DNA from 3 places in the Streptomyces niveiscabiei genome. Region 1 is predicted to be linked to each of the others. Evidence: riboswitches for the same ligand, from Rfam matches in the RefSeq annotation. Region 1 holds a riboswitch; each other region holds the start of a gene.
What was found. A riboswitch is a leader RNA that binds a small molecule or an ion and turns the genes downstream of it on or off. The one in region 1 is predicted to bind cyclic di-AMP.
Positions count from the first base shown of each region.

Region 2: it holds a riboswitch for cyclic di-AMP, as region 1 does, so the genes downstream of both, PV682_RS41650 (transglycosylase family protein) here and PV682_RS01685 (M23 family metallopeptidase) in region 1, are expected to answer to the same signal.
Region 3: it holds a riboswitch for cyclic di-AMP, as region 1 does, so the genes downstream of both, PV682_RS11740 (M23 family metallopeptidase) here and PV682_RS01685 (M23 family metallopeptidase) in region 1, are expected to answer to the same signal.

Region 1 covers NZ_JARAYJ010000001.1:382,200-388,342, reverse strand. The annotation lists gene PV682_RS01695 (M16 family metallopeptidase) at 1-399, shown strand, start outside; gene PV682_RS01690 (M16 family metallopeptidase) at 396-1,784, shown strand; cyclic di-AMP (ydaO/yuaA leader) riboswitch at 2,061-2,207, shown strand; gene PV682_RS01685 (M23 family metallopeptidase) at 2,222-2,974, shown strand; gene PV682_RS01680 (GntR family transcriptional regulator) at 3,157-3,840, shown strand; gene PV682_RS01675 (HPr family phosphocarrier protein) at 4,058-4,339, opposite strand; gene PV682_RS01670 (bifunctional acetate--CoA ligase family protein/GNAT family N-acetyltransferase) at 4,527-6,143, shown strand, end outside.
Region 2 covers NZ_JARAYJ010000061.1:24,991-31,133, reverse strand. The annotation lists gene eno (phosphopyruvate hydratase) at 1-1,013, opposite strand, end outside; gene PV682_RS41650 (transglycosylase family protein) at 1,256-1,969, opposite strand; cyclic di-AMP (ydaO/yuaA leader) riboswitch at 1,974-2,133, opposite strand; gene PV682_RS41645 (LysM peptidoglycan-binding domain-containing protein) at 2,356-3,468, opposite strand; gene PV682_RS41640 (cytochrome P450 family protein) at 3,630-4,865, opposite strand; gene PV682_RS41635 (hypothetical protein) at 4,862-6,143, opposite strand, start outside.
Region 3 covers NZ_JARAYJ010000007.1:33,089-39,231, forward strand. The annotation lists gene PV682_RS11735 (alpha-galactosidase) at 189-2,270, shown strand; cyclic di-AMP (ydaO/yuaA leader) riboswitch at 2,543-2,707, shown strand; gene PV682_RS11740 (M23 family metallopeptidase) at 2,710-3,708, shown strand; gene PV682_RS11745 (exo-rhamnogalacturonan lyase family protein) at 3,820-6,143, shown strand, end outside.

The sequences.
Region 1 (6,143 bases):
GACGTCGAGGTGCCCGTCATCGAGGCCGCCATCGACGAGGAGCTCGCCCGGTTCGCCGAGGAGGGCCCGACGGCCGAGGAGATGGAGCGCGCGCAGGCGCAGCTGGAGCGCGAGTGGCTGGACCGGCTCGGCACGGTCGCCGGGCGCGCGGACGAACTGTGCCGGTTCGCCGTCCTGTTCGGCGACGCGCAGCTCGCCCTCACCGCCGTACAGCGCGTGCTGGAGATCACGCCGGAGGAGGTCCGGGAGGTCGCCAAGGCGCGGCTGCGGCCCGACAACCGCGCGGTGCTCGTCTACGAGCCCAAGCACCCGGACAGCGCCGAGGACGCGGATGTTCCCGAGGACCCCGAGCGTGAAGCGACCGTAGAGGCCGACGACAACGAGGAGACGGCCAAGTGACCGAGCTCGCCACGATGGACTTCCACCCGCAGCCCCAGGCGGGCGAGGCCAGGCCCTGGGCGTTCCCCGCGCCCGAGCGCGCCGCCCTCGGCAACGGCCTGACCGTCCTGCGCTGCCACCGCCCCGGCCAGCAGGTCGTCGCCGTCGAGGTCCTCCTCGACGCGCCCCTGGAGGCCGAGCCGACCGGCCTGGACGGCGTCGCCACGATCATGGCGCGCGCCTTCTCCGAGGGCACCGACCGGCACTCCGCCGAGGAGTTCGCCGCCGAACTGGAGCGCGCGGGCGCCACGCTCGACGCGCACGCCGACCACCCCGGCGTCCGGCTCAGCCTGGAGGTCCCCGCCTCCCGGCTCGCCAAGGGGCTCGGGCTGCTCGCCGACGCCCTGCGCGCGCCCGCGTTCGACGAGGGCGAGATCGACCGGCTGGTGCGCAACCGGCTCGACGAGATCCCGCACGAGCTGGCCAACCCGTCCCGGCGGGCCGCCAAGGAGCTGTCCAAGGAGTTGTTCCCGGCGACCGCGCGCATGTCGCGCCCGCGCCAGGGCACCGAGGACACCGTCGAGAAGATCGACGCCGCCGCCGTGCGCGCCTTCTACGAGCGGCACGTGCGCCCCGCGACGGCCACCGCGGTCGTCGTCGGCGACCTGAACGGCATCGACCTCGACGCGCTGCTCGGCGAGACGCTGGGCGCCTGGACGGGGTCCACCGCGCAGCCCTGGCCCATCCCGCCGGTCACCGCCGATGACACCGGGCGCGTCGTCATCGTCGACCGGCCCGGTGCCGTGCAGACGCAGCTGCTGCTCGGGCGCGTGGGCCCCGACCGGCACGACCGCGTGTGGGCCGCGCAGGTGCTCGGCACGTACTGCCTGGGCGGCACCCTGACGTCCCGTCTGGACGCCGTCCTGCGCGAGGAGAAGGGCTACACCTACGGCGTGCGCGCCTTCGGGCAGGTCCTGCGCTCCGCACCCGACGGCTCGGGCGCCTCGATGCTCGCCATCAGCGGCTCCGTCGACACGCCCAACACCGGGCCCGCCCTCGCGGACCTGTGGACCGTCCTGCGCACCCTCGCCGCCGAAGGGCTCACGGACGCCGAGCGCGACTTCGCCGTGCAGAACCTCGTCGGCGTGGCGCCCCTCAAGTACGAGACCGCCGCAGCGGTCGCCGGGACCCTCGCCGACCAGGTCGAGCAGCACCTCCCCGACGACTTCCAGGCGACCCTCTACCGGCGGCTGGCGGCCACCGGCACCGTCGAGGCCACCGCCGCGGTCGTCAACGCCTTCCCCGTCGACCGCCTCGTCACCGTCCTCGTCGGCGACGCGAAGGAGATCCGCGAGCCGGTCGAGGCCCTCGGGATCGGCCCCGTACGGGTCGTGACGGCGGAGTAGGAGAGCAGGAGCACAGGCACGCGCGCGTGGGGTGGATGGCGAGCCGCACGCGCGCGTGCGCGCCACCGCGAACGACACCCCCCGCGCGCGTTCGCTGTTCGCAGCGTTGCGCCCTGCCCGAAACACACCCCTCAGTGGTGACCGTTTTGGCCCGGAGGGTTCACCTCTGCCCTGTGGTGTGCGCTACAAAAACCGCTGTGCGTTTGGGAATCGACGGCACGCCCTCTAGCGTCGTCCGGGCTGTTCGTCGGGCAGTGCGCCGCACACCGCGGCACCGGACAGCGATCGCCGAGTCCCCGTACGGCGCGAGCCAGGGGAGCCGGGGACCCACAGTCCCTGGGGTGAATCGGGCGCCCGCGCCCGTAGGAGACCTTCCTGCTCCGAACCCGTCAGCTAACCCGGTAGGCGAGAGGGAAGGAAAGGACGAACTCGACCTCATGGCGTTCACCTGCGCCACCGGCAGGCGCCGCAAGGCGACCCGGATGCAGCGTACGACCGCCCGCGCGGCGGGCATAGCGGCGCTCACGACCTCGGCGCTGGCCGCCGGATCACCCCCCGAACCGACCGCGGCGAACGCGATGACCCTCGCGGACGACACGGTCACCATGCGCCTCGACGTCACCGAGCACGTCGACGACCGCGCGCACGCGCAGGAGCACGCCGTCCAGCAGGCGGCCGTCCGCGCGCGTACGGAGGCCCTGCGCGTCCAGGCCGCCGAGGAGGCGAAGGCCGCGCGCGCCGCGGAGGCCCGCGCAGCGCGGGAGGCCGAACGCGCCCGCCTGAACGCCTTCGTCGCGCCGATCACCGGCTCGTACGTGTCCACGGGCTACCGCAGCGGCGGCTCCCTGTGGTCCTCCGGCAGCCACACGGGCATCGACTTCCACGCCGCCACCGGCACCCCCGTGCACGCCGTCGGCCTCGGCACGGTCGTGGAGGCCGGCTGGGGCGGCGCCTACGGCAACCAGATCGTCGTCCGGATGAACGACGGCACGTACACCCAGTACGGCCACCTGTCGTCGATCTCCGTCGCGGTGGGCCAGACGGTCACCCCGGGGGAGCGGATCGGCTACTCGGGCGCGACGGGCAACGTGACCGGCCCGCATCTGCACTTCGAGGCGCGCACGACACCGGAGTACGGCTCCGACATCGACCCCGTCGCCTACCTGCGCGCGCACGGCGTCGACGTCTGACCCGCGCGAGATCGTCCAGCCCCGGCCCCCTCGGCCGGGGCTTTCGACGTTTCGGACGGCCCCTTGTCCAAAAAATATCCCTGGATTCCGGCCTGCCATCGGAAATTCCCGCTCATTGCAATAGAGTCACGGAACACACGTCAATCGTCGACGTTTCACGGGGATTAAGGCGGAGGTCCGTCATGCGTATTCCGGCGCACTCGGTGTGCACGGCCGTCCGGGACGACATCGTCGCGGGTGTCTACGAGCGCGGCAGCCGCCTCACCGAGGAACTCCTCGCGCGCCGGTACGGCGTCAGCCGCGTCCCCGTCCGTGAGGCGCTGCGCACGCTGGAGGCCGAGGGCTTCGTCGTGACCCGCCGCCACGCGGGCGCGTGCGTGGCCGAGCCGACCGAGCAGGAGGCCGCCGACCTGCTGGAGATGCGCCTGCTCCTGGAGCCGCTCGGCGCCGCCCGGGCCGCCCAGCGGCGCACCGACGCCCACCTGAAGGTGCTGCGCGGACTCGTCAGGCTGGGCCAGGAGCGCGCCAGGCGGGGCAGCAGCGACGATCTGCGCTCCTTGGGCGGCTGGTTCCACGAGACGCTCGCCCAGGCCTGCGGAAGCCAGGCTCTGACCTCGACGCTGACCCAGCTGCGCCACAAGATCGCCTGGATGTACGCGGTGGAGCCGTCGGCCAGCCCTGTCGACTCCTGGACCGAGCACGGCGCGATCGTCGACGCTGTCGCGCGCGGGGACGCCGAGCGCGCGCGGGCGCTGACCACCCTGCACACCGAGCGCTCCACCGCCGCCCACCGGCTGCGCTTCGCCGGCGCCGACCGTGTGAGGACTTCGCAACACGCCGTAAACATGACCGGCCTGCGGCATTAACACGGGCGCCGTATACAAAGAAGAGATATTCGGCGGAGGTGTATTTCCGCTGCCCATTTCACGAGCGCGTCGTGAATTTCTCGGCGCGCTCCTTCCGTATGCCTTCGAGTGTCTCGCGATCCTGCGCGGGGAAAAGCATTCCGGTATGCCCGGACAACGACGGAGCCGCGCCGCCCGGGAAAGGGCGGCGCGGCTCCGTACGCGCGCGTGGGTGGCGTCAGACGGTCTCGGGGAGCTCGTCGAGCCCCTCGGAGACCAGCTTCGCCAGCCGGTCGAGGGCCGCGTCCGCGCCCTCGGCGTCGGAGGCCAGGACGACCTCCTCGCCGCCCTGGGCGCCGAGGCCGAGGACGGCCAGCATGGAGGCCGCGTTGACGGGGTTGCCGTCCGCCTTGGCGATCGTGACCGGGACGCCGGTGGCCGTGGCGGCTCGGACGAAGAGGGAGGCGGGGCGGGCGTGAAGGCCCTCCGCCCAGCCGATGGTGACGCGGCGCTCAGCCATGTTGTTGCTGCCCTTCGGTGTTCAGGGTTGTCTAGACCAGTTTTCCACACGTGAAGCGTCCCGGGAGAAGGCACGGCGGCCTCTCCCCGGCGGCTGTCCGGACCGCGGCCTCGGTCCGGTTCGTGCCGTCTTCCGTCCCCCAGACTGCCTCGCGCCGTTGTCGGACGCGAGCCGTACGCTGGGCCCCATGCAGAGCGCGCAGGAGCGGCACGAGTACCCCGCCCACTGGGAAGCCGACGTGGTGCTGCGCGACGGCGGCACCGCGCGCGTGCGGCCCATCACCGCCGACGACGCCGAGCGCCTGGTCAGCTTCTACGAGCAGGTGTCGGACGAGTCGAAGTACTACCGCTTCTTCGCGCCCTACCCGCGCCTGTCCGCGAAGGACGTCCACCGCTTCACGCACCACGACTTCGTGGACCGGGTGGGACTCGCCGCCACTGTCGGAGGCGAGTTCATCGCCACCGTACGCTATGACCGCATCGGCCCCGACGGCCTGCCCGCCACCGTGCCCGCCGACGAGGCGGAGGTCGCCTTCCTCGTCCAGGACGCGCACCAGGGCCGCGGCGTCGCCTCCGCCCTCCTGGAGCACATCGGTGCCGTCGCGCGCGAGCGCGGGATCCGCCGCTTCGCCGCCGAGGTGCTCCCCGCCAACTCCAAGATGATCAAGGTCTTCACCGACGCCGGCTACACGCAGAAGCGCAGCTTCGAGGACGGCGTCGTCCGCCTGGAGTTCGGCCTCGAACCCACCGAACGCTCCCTCGCCGTCCAGCGCGCCCGCGAACAGCGCGCCGAGGCCCGCTCCGTCCGGCGGCTGCTGGCGCCCGGCTCCGTCGCCGTCGTCGGCGCCGGGCGCGCGCCCGGGGGCGTCGGCCGCGCGGTCCTCGCCAACCTCCGCGCAGCGGGCTTCACAGGCACCCTGCACGCCGTCAACAAGGCCCTCCCGGACGGCGTCGAGGAGCTGGACGGCGTCCCGGCCCACCGCTCCGTGCGCGACATCGAGGGCCCCGTCGACCTCGCGGTCGTCGCCGTCCCCGCCGGCGCCGTCCCCGAAGTCGTCGCCGAGTGCGGGGAACACGGCGTCCAGGGGCTGGTCGTCGTCTCCGCCGGGTACGCCGAGAGCGGCCCCGACGGGCGCGAGCGCCAGCGCGAACTCGTACGCCTCGCGCGCGCGTACGGGATGCGCATCGTCGGCCCCAACGCGTTCGGCGTCATCAACACCGCGCCGGACGTACGGCTCAACGCCTCCCTCGCGCCCGAGACGCCCCGCCCCGGCCGCATCGGGCTGTTCGCGCAGTCCGGCGCGATCGGCGTCGCCCTGCTGTCCCGGCTGCACCGCCGGGGAGGAGGGGTGACCGGCGTGACGGGCGTCTCCACGTTCGTCTCCTCCGGCAACCGCGCGGACGTCTCCGGCAACGACGTCCTCCAGTACTGGTACGACGACCCCGACACCGACGTCGTGCTCATGTACCTGGAGTCCATAGGCAACCCCCGCAAGTTCACGCGCCTCGCGCGGCGCACGGCCGCCGCCAAGCCCCTCGTCGTCGTCCAGGGCGCCGGATCGGCGCCCCAGGGGCACGCGGTCCGCGCGACACGGCTGCCCCACGCGACGGTCTCCGCGCTCCTGCGCCAGGCCGGTGTGATCCGCGTCGCCACCATCACCGAACTCGTCGACGCGGGCCTCCTGCTCGCCCGCCAGCCCCTCCCTGCAGGCCCGCGCGTGGCGATCCTCGGCAACTCCGAGTCCCTCGGACTGCTCACCTACGACGCCTGCCTCTCCGAGGGACTGCGCCCCCTCCCGCCCCTC
Region 2 (6,143 bases), on a different contig from region 1:
ACCTTGACGAGGAGCGCGTTGGCGGCGCCGTCCTCGATGCCGCGGGCGAGGCGCTCGGGGTTGGTGACGAAGAGGTCGTCGCCGACGATCTGGACCTTGTCGCCGAGGCGGTCGGTGAGGACCTTCCAGCCGGCCCAGTCGTCCTCGAAGAGCGGGTCCTCGATGGAGACGAGCGGGTAGGCCGCGACGAGCTCCTCGTAGTACTCCGTCATCTCGGCGGCGGAGCGGGACTTGCCCTCGAAGAGGTAGGAGCCGTCCTTGTAGAACTCGGAGGCGGCGACGTCGAGCGCGAGGGCGATCTGCTCGCCGGGGACGTACCCGGCCTGCTTGATCGCTTCGAGGATGAGGTCGAGGGCGTCGCGGTTGGAGCCGAGGTTCGGCGCGAAGCCGCCCTCGTCGCCGAGGCCGGTGGACAGGCCCTTGGTCTTCAGCACCTTCTTGAGGGTGTGGTAGACCTCGGTGCCCCAGCGCAGGGCCTCGGAGAAGGACTCGGCGCCGATCGGCGCGATCATGAACTCCTGGATGTCCACGTTGGAGTCGGCGTGCGAGCCGCCGTTCAGGATGTTCATCATCGGCACCGGCAGGAGGTGCGCGTTCGGGCCGCCGAGGTAGCGGAAGAGCGGCAGGTCGGACGCCTCGGAGGCGGCGTGCGCGACGGCGAGGGAGACGCCGAGGATGGCGTTGGCGCCCAGCGAGCCCTTGTTGTCGGTGGCGTCCAGGTCGAACATGGCCTGGTCGATCAGGCGCTGCTCGGTCGCGTCGTAGCCGACGAGCTCCGGGCCGATCTGCTCGATGACGGCGAGGACGGCCTTCTCGACGCCCTTGCCCTGGTAGCGGTTGGGGTCACCGTCGCGCAGCTCGATGGCCTCGAAGGCACCGGTGGAGGCGCCGGACGGGACGGCGGCACGACCGGTGCTGCCGTCGTCGAGGCCGACCTCGACCTCGACGGTGGGGTTGCCTCGCGAGTCGAGGATTTCCCGGGCTACGACGACGTCGATGGACGGCACGAGCATCTCCTTCAGTGTGACGCGGGTACGCAGACCTCGTGGGCGCTGCGAGGACGAGCCTAACCGGCTCCGGGGCTTCGGCCAGCCGACCGCCCGCCCCATGGGACAGAACCGACCGTACTCATTGTTCATACCCGGAACAAAGAGGGGGTGGCCGGGGGGCGAACAAAGAAGGGCGGCGGACACAAGCCCGCTCCGGTGCGTACGGGGGAACGCGCACCGGAGCGGGAGCCTGGGGGGCCTGCTGTCTACTTCAGGTGGAGCTGCTGACCCGGGTAGATGAGGTCGGCGTCCTGGATGATGTCCTTGTTGAGCTGGAACAGCTTCTGCCAGCCGCCGGCGACCTTGTGCTTGGCGGCGATGGAGCTGAGGGTGTCGCCCTTGACGACCTTGTACTCGCCGTCGCCCTTCTTGACCTTCTGGCCGGTGGGGGTGGTGACGGTCTTGGAGGACGTCGTCTTCTTCGGGGCGCTCTGCTTGGGGGCGGCCTGGCGCTCGGTGGAGCGGGAGGAGGCGTTCGACTCCGTACGGCTGCTGGAACCGCCGGCCGAGGAGCCCGAGCCGGAGGACGAGCCGCCGCCGTTGTAGGAGGCGCCCGACAGGCCGACGCCGCAGCTCGGCCAGGCGCCCTTGCCCTGGGAGGCGAGGACCTTCTCGGCTATCTCGATCTGCTGGGACTTGCTGGCCTGGTTGGCGGTGGAGGCGTACGCCGTGCCGCCGTACGCGGCCCAGGTCGACGCGGAGAACTGGAGGCCGCCGTAGTACCCGTTGCCGGTGTTGATGGCCCAGTTGCCGCCGGACTCGCACTGCGCGACGGCGTCCCACTCGGAGGCGGTGGCGGCCGAGGCGTTGCCCGCGGCCATCAGGGGGGCGGCGACGGCGACACCGGTGACACCGGCGAGCGCGACGACACGGGTGGCCTTGGACGGGCGGCGGTGCTTGCCCTTGCCGGAGAACAGCATGGATCGATCCCCTCACCGACGCCTGCGAGGTGAGCTGTCGGGTTGGGGCCGGTTGAGTTGCCCTGTCGCTCTTCGCGACTTCACCCCTAGCCGGGTCCGGCGTCAACCACCGTTCCCAGCGCTTACCTTGGGTCCCCCGCTCCTGCCTACGGCGCTTGACGCGACGACTGTTCCCGGACGGCCGCTGGCAGGATTCGGCGTTGCGGCAGCCGGGGCTCGGGTTGCCGAGCGGTCACGACCGTAGACACGCCCTCAGTGGATTTTCAAAGACGATCAGGGCTTCTGAGACTCATCCCACACTTTCCCCAAACCCGGACATTCACCGCGAACACGGACGCCGAACTGCCGTGGTTCCGCCCGCTTTTACGCCTTTGCCGTACGCCGGGTCAGTCACCGAGAGACAGGGGCTGACCGGGGACGATGGCGCTCGGGTCGGCCCCGATGAGGTCCTTGTTCGCGGCGTAGAGGGCGCGCCATCCGCCGTCAAGCTCAAGGGAGTCGGCGATGGAGCTGAGGGTGTCACCGACGCGGACGGTGTACGACTCCGGTTCGTCCGCGCTGAGGCCGCGGTGCTTGCCGGTGCCGGCGGTCGAGAGGGTCGACGCGGTCGAGGGCGGGGTGATGAGGATCGGCGAGGCCCCGACGGCCGCGCCGACGCTGGTGTCGACGAGGCTCCAAGACTCGGGCGGCTGCACCGCGTTGCCCGACTTGTCCCCGTACGACGGTTCTGTGCGCTTGCTGTCAGAACCCTGTGGAGCTTCGGGGGTGACGATCCGGCCCGAGCCGCTGTCCTTGCCCGCCTCGGCCGAATTCCCGGTCTCCGCCGAGGAGTCGGGGGTCTGCGGGGTCGGCGAGGTCTGCGGGGTCTGCGGGGTCGCCTCGGGGGACTTCCCGGGGGTCGACGGGGTGGGGGTCGGGGACGGCGAGGCGCCCGGGTCCGTGCTGCCGGAGGCGCCCGAACCGGCCGTCGAGCCCGAGCCGTTGGACGTACCCGACGCACCCGACGTTCCGGATGAGCCGGACGTATCGGTCGAACCCGTACCCGTACCCGTGCCGGGGCTCGGGCTGGGGCTCGGGGTCGCGTCGGTCGCCGCCGCGCCGTTCTCCTTCGTCAGGCCCGCCGTGAGCGCGCAGATCGGCCAGAAGCCGGGGCCCCGGTCGGCGAGGATGCGCTTGCCGACCTCGATCTGCTCGGCGCGGCCGGCGAGGTCGGGGCGCTCGGCGTAGGCGAGGCCGCCGTACTTCTTCCAGTCGTCGAGCTTGATGTGCAGCCCGCCGAACTGGCCCGAGCCCGTGTTCTCGTCCCAGGCGGCGTCCGTCTCGCAGTCGGCCACCTTGTCCCAGACGGTCGTCCCCTCGACCCCGGCCGGGTTGCCCGCCGCGCTCGCGCCGCTCGCGCCGAGCAGCGGGATGGCGATCGCGGTGCCGGTCACTCCGGCGGCGACGAGGAGCGCCGGAGCCTGGCGGGGTCGACGGTGGCGGCCGTTCCCGGAGAGCATGCGGGCACCTTTCTCACGACAGTGGGGGGCGGGGCGGCTGGTGGGCCGCTCCGGCTTGTGAACGTATCGGCATACGATCACCTGTCACAAGTTCATGCCGCGCAGATCACGTGAAGATCACGGAGTTGAGGGCGTGTCATGTTTGCGTCGGGGCGGCGGGCTCAGGGTGTCGCCGTGAAGCTCACCGGCAAAGTCCGCAGGCCACGCATGATGAGACCGCCCCGCCACCTCAACTCCTCCGGGCTCACCGCGAGTTGAAGGTCCGGCAGGCGTGTGAGAAGTGTCGCGAGCGCGGTCTGGCCCTCCAGGCGGGCCAGGGGTGCGCCGAGGCAGTAGTGGATGCCGTGCCCGTACCCCAGGTGCTGGTTGTCGCGGCGGGCGAGGTCGAGGGTGTCGGGGTGCTCGAAGCGGGCCGGGTCGCGGTCGGCGGCGGCGAGGACGACGAGGACCGGGTCGCCGGGGGCGATGCGCTGGTCCCCGAGGGTGAGTTGCTCGGTCGCGAAGCGCCAAGTCGCCAGCTCCACCGGGCCGTCGAAGCGCAGGAGTTCTTCAACTCCGGTTTCGAGGAGGGCGGTCTCGCCCGTGCTGATGGACTTCTGGAGTTCGGCTCTCTGGTCGGGGTGGGTGAGCAGCGCGAGCGTGCCGTTGCCGATGAGGTTGACCGTCGTCTCGAAGCCGGCGAACAGGAGGATGAACGCCATCGCGGCGGCCTCGTTCTCCGTGAGGTGCTCGCCGTGGTCGGAGGCGCGGATCAGGCCGGAGATGAGGTCGTCGCCGAGGTCGCCGCGTTTGCGGTGGATGAGGTCGAGGAGGTAGGCGCGCATCTTCTTGACGGACCGTGCGACTCCCCCGCGCGGGCCACCCCCATGTCTGATCATCATCCCGGCCCAGTCCCGGAAGTCGTCCTGGTCCTCACGGGGTACGCCGAGCAGGTCACAGATGGCGTAGATCGGGAGGGGGAAGGCGAAGTCGTGGATGAGGTCGGCCTCGCCCTTCGCCGCGAACCGGTCGATGAGCTGGTCCGTCAACTCCTGTACGCGGGGGGCGAATTCGGCGACCCTGCGCGGGGTGAACGCCTTGCTGACGAGCCGCCGCAGCCTCGTGTGGTCCGGCGGGTCGATGTTCAGCAGGTGCGTCATCAGCTCGGCCTTGCGCTCCCCCGGGATGCCGGTCTTGCCCTTCGCGTGGGCCGGTTCGTCGTGGTGGGCCGGGTTCTTGGAGAGGCGGGCGTCCGCGAGGGCCTGTTTGGCGTCGGCGTACCGGGTGACCAGCCAGGCGTCCACTCCGCTGGGGAGGGTGGTCCGGTGGACGGGGGCGTGCTCCCGCAGCCAGGCGTACGCCGGGTACGGGTTGGAGGCGAACTCCCAGGTGAAGAGGGTGGGGGTGCTGTCGGTCACCCGTCGACGGTATCCCGTTTACGCCGGAGCGCCTCGGCGCGGTCACGGGCGAAGGCGTCGCCCTGCGCGGCGGCCTCGTCGTACGCCTGTAGCGCCTCGGTACTACGACCCGACCTCTCCAGTATTACGCCGAGGTGCGCGAGGTCTTGGGGGTCGGTACTACCCCTGAAGTACGACTCGGCGTCCTGGAGGGTCTGCGGGGCGGCGCGGATGTCGTCGAGGATGCGGACGGCCCGGTCGTCGCCGTCGTGGGCCGCGCGCTCCAGGTAGGGCTGGGCGGTCTCGGTCTCGCCGCGCAGGAGGTGGTAGGCGGCGAGGTTGCGGGCGAGGGGGACGTCTTGCTCCTTGCGTGCGTAGTACTGCGCCGCGCGGGAGGCGTCACCGAGGCGGAGGTCGAGGGCGCCGAGTTGTGCGGCGGCGTTTCCGTCGCCGGTTTCGGTGGCCCGGCGCAGGGCCCGGTCGGCGAGGGCGAGGTGGGCTTCGGCGAGGAGGCGGTGGGCCGTGGGGGTGGGGTTCTTGTCGGCGGCGGTGCGGAGGTAGGGGACGGCTTGTTCGGCCCGGCGCCTGCGCAGGAGGTACGCGCCGACCCGCTCCGCGAGTTCGAGGGACCCGGCGTCGGCCGCCTTCCGGTACCAGTACATCGCGCCCGTCTCGTCCCCTTCGGTCTCCTTGAGCAGGCCGAGCATGTGCATCGCGTCGCGGTCGCCCTTCTCGGCCCTCGGGGTGAAGAGGGTGCGCGCGTTGATGTGCACGGTGTGCCGGTCCTCGGCGTCGTACGAGGTGACCTCCAGGGCGGCCCGCCAGACGCCGACCGGGAGCCACCTCTCCTCGCGCAGCGCCGCCGCGACCAGGGCGCCGTGGGGGCGCCACGTGCCCTCCCGCTCGCCGGGGAGCAGAAAGCCGGTGACGCCGTGCCGCCGCTCGGACGCCCAGGCCAGGGCCTCGTCCACGGCCGCGGCGGGGTACGGGGGTACGGGGTCGTACGCCGTCTGCGCGGCGGCCAGCAGTTCCCTCGGCATGCCGCGGCGCACACCGCATCGCGCGAGGTCGACCGAGGCCAGCAGCAGGCTTTCGCGGGCGCCGCGCAGGCTGCGCGCGCGCAGCGTGCGGCCCCAGGTGTCCACCAGCAGCGGTGCGAGCGCCAGGTACTGCGTGACGCCCGTGTCCCCCCGCCACTCCAGCGCCTCCGTCAGCCTCGGGTCCTCGCTGTCCCTCGCCCTCGCCAGTTCGGTGCCGCTCCACACCGTGCTCAGGCGTTCCTTCCTCGCGCGGGCGAGG
Region 3 (6,143 bases), on a different contig from region 1:
GGGTCCCGGCCCGGCGCGGCTCAGGAGAATGGCCGGTGGGACACGCTGTCGACCATACGACACGGGGAAGACACCCCAGGAGTTTTCCACAGGCGTTGCAGGGGGCCCCGGGAACCCCCGATGATGTTGCCGTCTGGTCGTACGTGTTCGTATGTGTTTTAACTGATTTTCGATCGTGTGAGGGTCTGATGCTGGAAACCGCTGAGAACGGGCGTACATGGCTCCTGTCGGGCCCCACGAGCAGTTACGCCCTGCACCTCACCGAACGCGGCGAGCTGCTGCACCTCCACTGGGGACCGGCGATCACCCTCGCCGACGCCGAGGCGCTGGCGGCCGTCCCCCTGTCGCACGGCTCGTCCTTCGAGTCCGCGCTGGACGGCCGCGAGGAGTACCCCGTCGAGGGCGGCCCCCGCTTCACCCGCCCCGCGCTCTCCGTGCGCACGCCCGCGCGCCGGGGCACCGAGTGGACCTTCGACGCGTACGAGGTGTACGGGGCGGATGACTCCGAACTCCGGCTCGCGTTCCGCGACGGCGGACTGACCGTCGCGCTGCACTACCGGATGCGCGGGGACGTCGTCGAGCGCTGGGCCGTCCTCGGCAACGACGGCGACGAACCCCTGGAGCTGCTGCGCGCCGACTCCGCGACCTGGACCCTCCCGCACCGCGAGGGCTGGCGCCTCTCCCAGCTCCACGGCCGCTGGGCCGCCGAGTCCCGTCTCGCGCGGACGCGGCTCACCTACGGCGAGAAGATCATCGGCAGCCGCCGCGGCCACACCGGCCACCCGCACCTGCCCTGGGTCGCCCTCGACACCGACGCCACCGAGGAGTCCGGCGAGGTCTTCACCACCGCCCTCGGCTGGTCCGGCTCCTGGCGGATCGCCGTCGCGCAGCTCCCCGACGCGCGCGTACAGATCACCGGCGGCGCCGGGCACGACGACTCCGGCCTGCTCCTCCTCGCCGACGGCGACTCCTTCACGACGCCCGTCTTCGCGGCCCTGTGGTCCGACGGAGGCTTCGGCGGCGCCAGCCGCGCCTGGCACGCCTACCAGCGCGAGCACGTGATCCCGGACGCGGACCAGGACCGCCCGGTGCTGTTCAACTCCTGGGAGGCGACCACCTTCGACATCTCCGAGGAGCAGCAGCTCGTCCTCGCGCGCAAGGCCGCCGACATCGGGGTCGAGCTGTTCGTCGTCGACGACGGCTGGTTCGGCAAGCGCGTCAGCGACCGCGCGGGCCTCGGCGACTGGACGCCCAACCCCGACCGCTTCCCCCAGGGACTCAAGCCGCTCGCCGACCAGGTGCACGGCCTCGGGATGCAGTTCGGCATCTGGGTCGAGCCCGAGATGGTCAACCCGGACAGCGACCTCTACCGCGCGCACCCCGACTGGGTGCAGTTCCAGGAGGGCCGCACGCGCACGGAGTCCCGCAACCAGCTGATGCTCAACCTCGCGCGCGAGGACGTCCAGGAGTACCTCTGGGAGCAGCTCGACACCCTGCTGTCCAGCGCCCCCATCGACTACGTGAAGTGGGACTTCAACCGCTGCTTCACCGACGCCGGCTGGCCCGGCGACCCCTACCCGCAGCGCCTGTGGGTCGACCACGTGCGCGCGCTGTACCGGCTCCTGGACCGGCTGCGCGCGGCCCACCCCGGCGTCGCCTTCGAGTCCTGCTCGGGCGGCGGCGGCCGGATCGACCTCGGCATCCTCAGCCGCACCGACCAGGTGTGGACCTCCGACAACACCGACCCGCTGGACCGGCTCGCCATCCAGCACGGCTTCAGCCAGATCCACCCCGCGCGCGTGATGGCCGCCTGGGTCACCGACAGCCCCAACACCCAGCTCAACAACCGGGTCAGCTCGCTGAGGTTCCGGTTCGTCAGCTCCTTCGCCGGGGTGCTCGGCGTCGGCGGGGACCTCTCGGAGTGGACCGACGCGGAACTCGCCGAGGCGCGCGAGTGGGTGGAGCTCTACAAGAAGATCCGGCCCGTCGTCCAGCAGGGCGACCTGTACCGGCTGCGCGCCCCCGAGGGCGGTCTCAGCGCCGTGCAGTACGTGCGCGGGGACGACACCGTCGTCCTGGCCTGGCTCCAGGCCCAGCACTACGGGGAGAGCGCACCGGCGGTGCGGCTGCGCGGACTTGACGCGACGGCGTCGTACGAATGCCTCGAAACCGGTGAGATCCACCGGGGTGCGGTCCTGGTGCACCACGGGCTGCGGACCGGGCTGAGCGGTGACCTCGACGCGGCGGTATTCCGGCTGCGCCGTATCTGAGGTTTCTGTCCGAATTGGGAAATCTGTGAATCGGTCGCGTGAGCAGGGTCATATTCCTGGCCCTGCGGCACGCGTCATGTGCACGTAATAGGCCGGGTTTTCAAGGGGATTCAGGGGTTCGGCCGGGTTTTCACGCGGTGTGCGGGGACGGTCGAAACGCGCCGTGAATCGACAGGAAAAAGATTCATATACAACTTCTGCTTGTCCCCGTGCGTCCGCGTCGCCTACGTTCATCACCAATCCGGGCGGACGCCGAATCCTGCCGCAGTCCGGAGCCGAACACACCCACCAGCGAAACGGCAGGAGCGGGGGACCCACAGGCAGTTCCGCCTGGTCCGGTCTTCCGGAGCAGGCTTGGGGTAAAGCCGTGCCTCGGCACGGCCGGACATCTCCTGTCCGCACCCGACAGCTCACCTCGCAGGCGCAGGAGAGGAATTCCATGCCCGCCAGGGGTAAGCACCGCCGCCCGAAGCCGCCTCGTTTCTCCCGGTCGCTCGCCGCGGCCGGAACGGGTGGCGCGGCGCTCGCACTTCCGCTCATCGGGGCCACCGGGGCACACGCCGAGACCGCGTCCTCGGTGTCCTCGGTGGGTACCTCCACCGCCACGGCGCCGGTCTCGGGGACGACCGTCCAGGCCGTGCCGGTCGCGCGCACCGCCTCGGCCACGACATCGGCCACCACCCGCAAGACGACCACCTACACCGTCCGCTCCGGCGACTACCTCTCGAAGATCGCCGAGGAGCAGAACGTCACCGGCGGCTGGCAGCGGATCTACGAGGACAACCGGGACGCCGTCGGCTCCGACCCCTCGCTGATCCACCCCGGCCTGCGCCTCTCGCTCGGCGCGAAGGCGGCGCGGGCGGAGAGCCGGGCGAACACGGACACGCAGTCCTCGCAGCGGTCGTCGCGGAAGTCCCAGAGCTCCTCGGGCTCTTCGGACTCCGCAAGCTCGTCGTCCTCGTCATCTTCGTCGAAGAAGTCCTCCGGCTCGTCCTCCTCGAAGGCCACCACCGAGAGCGCCTCGTCCTCCTCCGGCTTCACCCTCCCCGTCCGGGGCGCGGTCGTCGGCACGGGCTACCGGGTCTCCGGCAGCATGTGGTCCAGCGGCTACCACACGGGCGTCGACTTCGTCGTCCCGAGCGGTACGACCCTGCGGGCCGTCGGCGCCGGCACGGTCGTCTCGGCGGGCTGGGGCGGGGCGTACGGCAACCAGGTCGTCATCAAGCTCGCGGACGGCTACTACGCGCAGTACGCGCACCTCTCGGCGCTGGCCGTCTCGGTCGGCCAGCGCGTCAGCGCGGGGCAGGTGATCGGCTACTCCGGCTCCACGGGCAACGTGACCGGGCCGCACCTGCACTTCGAGATACGGACCACGGCCGACTACGGCTCGGACGTCGACCCGCTCGCGTACCTGCGCTCGCACGGGGTCTCCGTCTGATCTTGCGCGATCATGATCGTTCTGTTGCGGTCATGTGACATACGTCGACAGCCGGGAAAGCGCGGGGACACAGTGATCTCCATCCCCTGAAAGCGCTTTCCCGGAGGTCCCGTGTCCGGCGTCAACCGACGTACCGTCATCAAGAGCGCCGCCGTCGCGGCAGCCGCCACCTCGTTCGCCTGGTCCCTGTCCCGCCCGGCGGCAGCCGCCACCGGCACGGACGCCGCCACCGAGCTGCACTGGCTGGAGGGCACCCCCGACGCCCACGCCGGCACCACCTGGGGCGTCCCCTGGGCGCGCGGAACGCACAGACCCGGACAGCCCCTGAGGCTGACGACCGCGGACGGCACCGACGTCCCTGTCCAGTCCTGGCCCACCGCCTACTGGCCCGACGGCTCGGTCAAGTGGACGGCCCACGCGATCGCCCCCGACGCCCCCCGAGCCGACCGCTACCTCCTCGACGCGGGCACCCCGGCCGCACCGGAACACCGGGTGACGGTCCGGCGCGCGAAGGGCGGCGTCGAGGTCTCGACCGGCGTCCTGACGGCCCGCTTCGCGCAGAAGGGCGCCGACACCGTCGTCCGGAGCCTGCTGCGCGGCGGCGTCGAGGTCGCGCGGGACGGGCGGCTGGTCGCGCTGCGGCAGGGGAGTGTGCGGGACGGGGCCGGTGTGGAGGCGTTCGCCGGGCGGGTGGAGAAGGTGGAGGTCGAGCAGGACGGGCCGGTGCGGGCCGTCGTCCGGGTCGAGGGGCGGCACCGGCACGGCGGGCGCGGCTGGCTGCCGTTCGTGCTGCGGTTCGCGTTCTCGGCGGGCGCCGAGTCGCTGCGGCTCGTGCACACCTTCGTCTGGGACGGCGACCAGGAACCCGGCCGCGACCAGGGCGACTTCCTGCGCGGGCTCGGCGTGCGCTTCACGGTCCCGCTGCGCGACCGCGCGTACGACCGGCACATCCGCTTCGCCGACTCCGGCGGCGGCCTCTTCACCGAGGCCGTCCAGGGCGTCACCGGCCTGCGCCGCGACCCCGGGGCAGCCGTACGGGCCGCGCAGATCGCCGGGGAGAGGCTCCCCGACCTCGCGACCTGGGACCCGCGCGTCTCCGGCCGCCTCGCCTACATCCCCCGGTGGGGCGACTACACGCTCTCCCAACTCACCGCCGACGGCTACCAGATCCGCAAGCGCACCAAGTCCGGCCACGGCTGGATCCCGGCCGCAGCAGGTCAACGGGCCGGTGGCTTCGGGTACATCGGCGGCGCGAGCGGCGGACTCGCCTTCGGCGTACGGGACTTCTGGCAGCGCCACCCCACCCAGCTCGACGTACGCGGCGCCGCTTCGAGCGCCGCCGAGGTCACCCTCTGGCTCTACTCCCCGGAAGCCCAGCCGCTCGATCTGCGCTTCTACCACGACGGGTTGGGCCAGAACACCTACGACGAGCAGTCGGACGGCGGCCTGGAGATCACCTACGAGGACTACGAACCGGGCTTCGGCACCCCGTACGGCATCGCGCGGACCAGTGAACTCACCTTCTGGGCCGTGGAGAAGACACCGGACGCCACTCGACTCGCCGCCTTCGCCCAGGCCGTCGCGACCCCGCCCCAGCTCGCCGCCACCCCTCAACGCCTGCACGCCGCCGGGGTGTTCGGCGACTGGGCGCCCGTCGATCGGTCGACCAAGGCCCGTACGGTCATCGAGGACCACCTCGACGACCTGTTCGCCTACTACCGCGACCAGCGCGAGGAGCGCCGCTGGTACGGGTTCCTCGACTACGGCGACGTCCAGCACACCTACGACACCGACCGGCACGTCTGGCGCTACGACGTCGGCGGATTCGCCTGGGACAACTCGGAGTTGGGCACCGACCTCTGGCTCTGGTACCACTTCCTGCGCACCGGCTCCGCCGAGGTGTTCCGGTTCGCGGAGGCCATGACGCGGCACACCGGCGAGGTCGACGTCTACCACCTCGGCGCGTGGGCGGGGCTCGGCACCCGGCACGGCGTCCAGCACTACGCGGACAGCGCCAAGCAGGTGCGGATCTCGACGGCCGCCAACCGGCGCTTCTTCTACTACCTCACCGGCGACGAGCGCACCGGCGACCTGCTGCGCGAACTCGCGGACGTGGAGCTGACGTTCCTCGCCGTGGACCCGCAGCGCAAGGTCCGCGCCGACGGCTACACCCCCGGCGACCGGCACGCCCTCTCGGTCGGCTTCGGCACCGACTGGGGCGGCATCTCGGCGGCCTGGCTCACCGAGTGGGAGCGGCGCGGACCGCGCGCGGAACAGGCCCGCACGAAACTGGTCAACTCCCTGCGGACGATAGCCGCCCAGCCCAACGGCTTCTTCACCGGCGCCGGTCTGCTCGACGCCGACACCGGCCGGTTCGCGCTCACGACGAGCACGGCGGTGAACGTCTCGCACCTCAGCGCCGTGTTCGGGCTCGT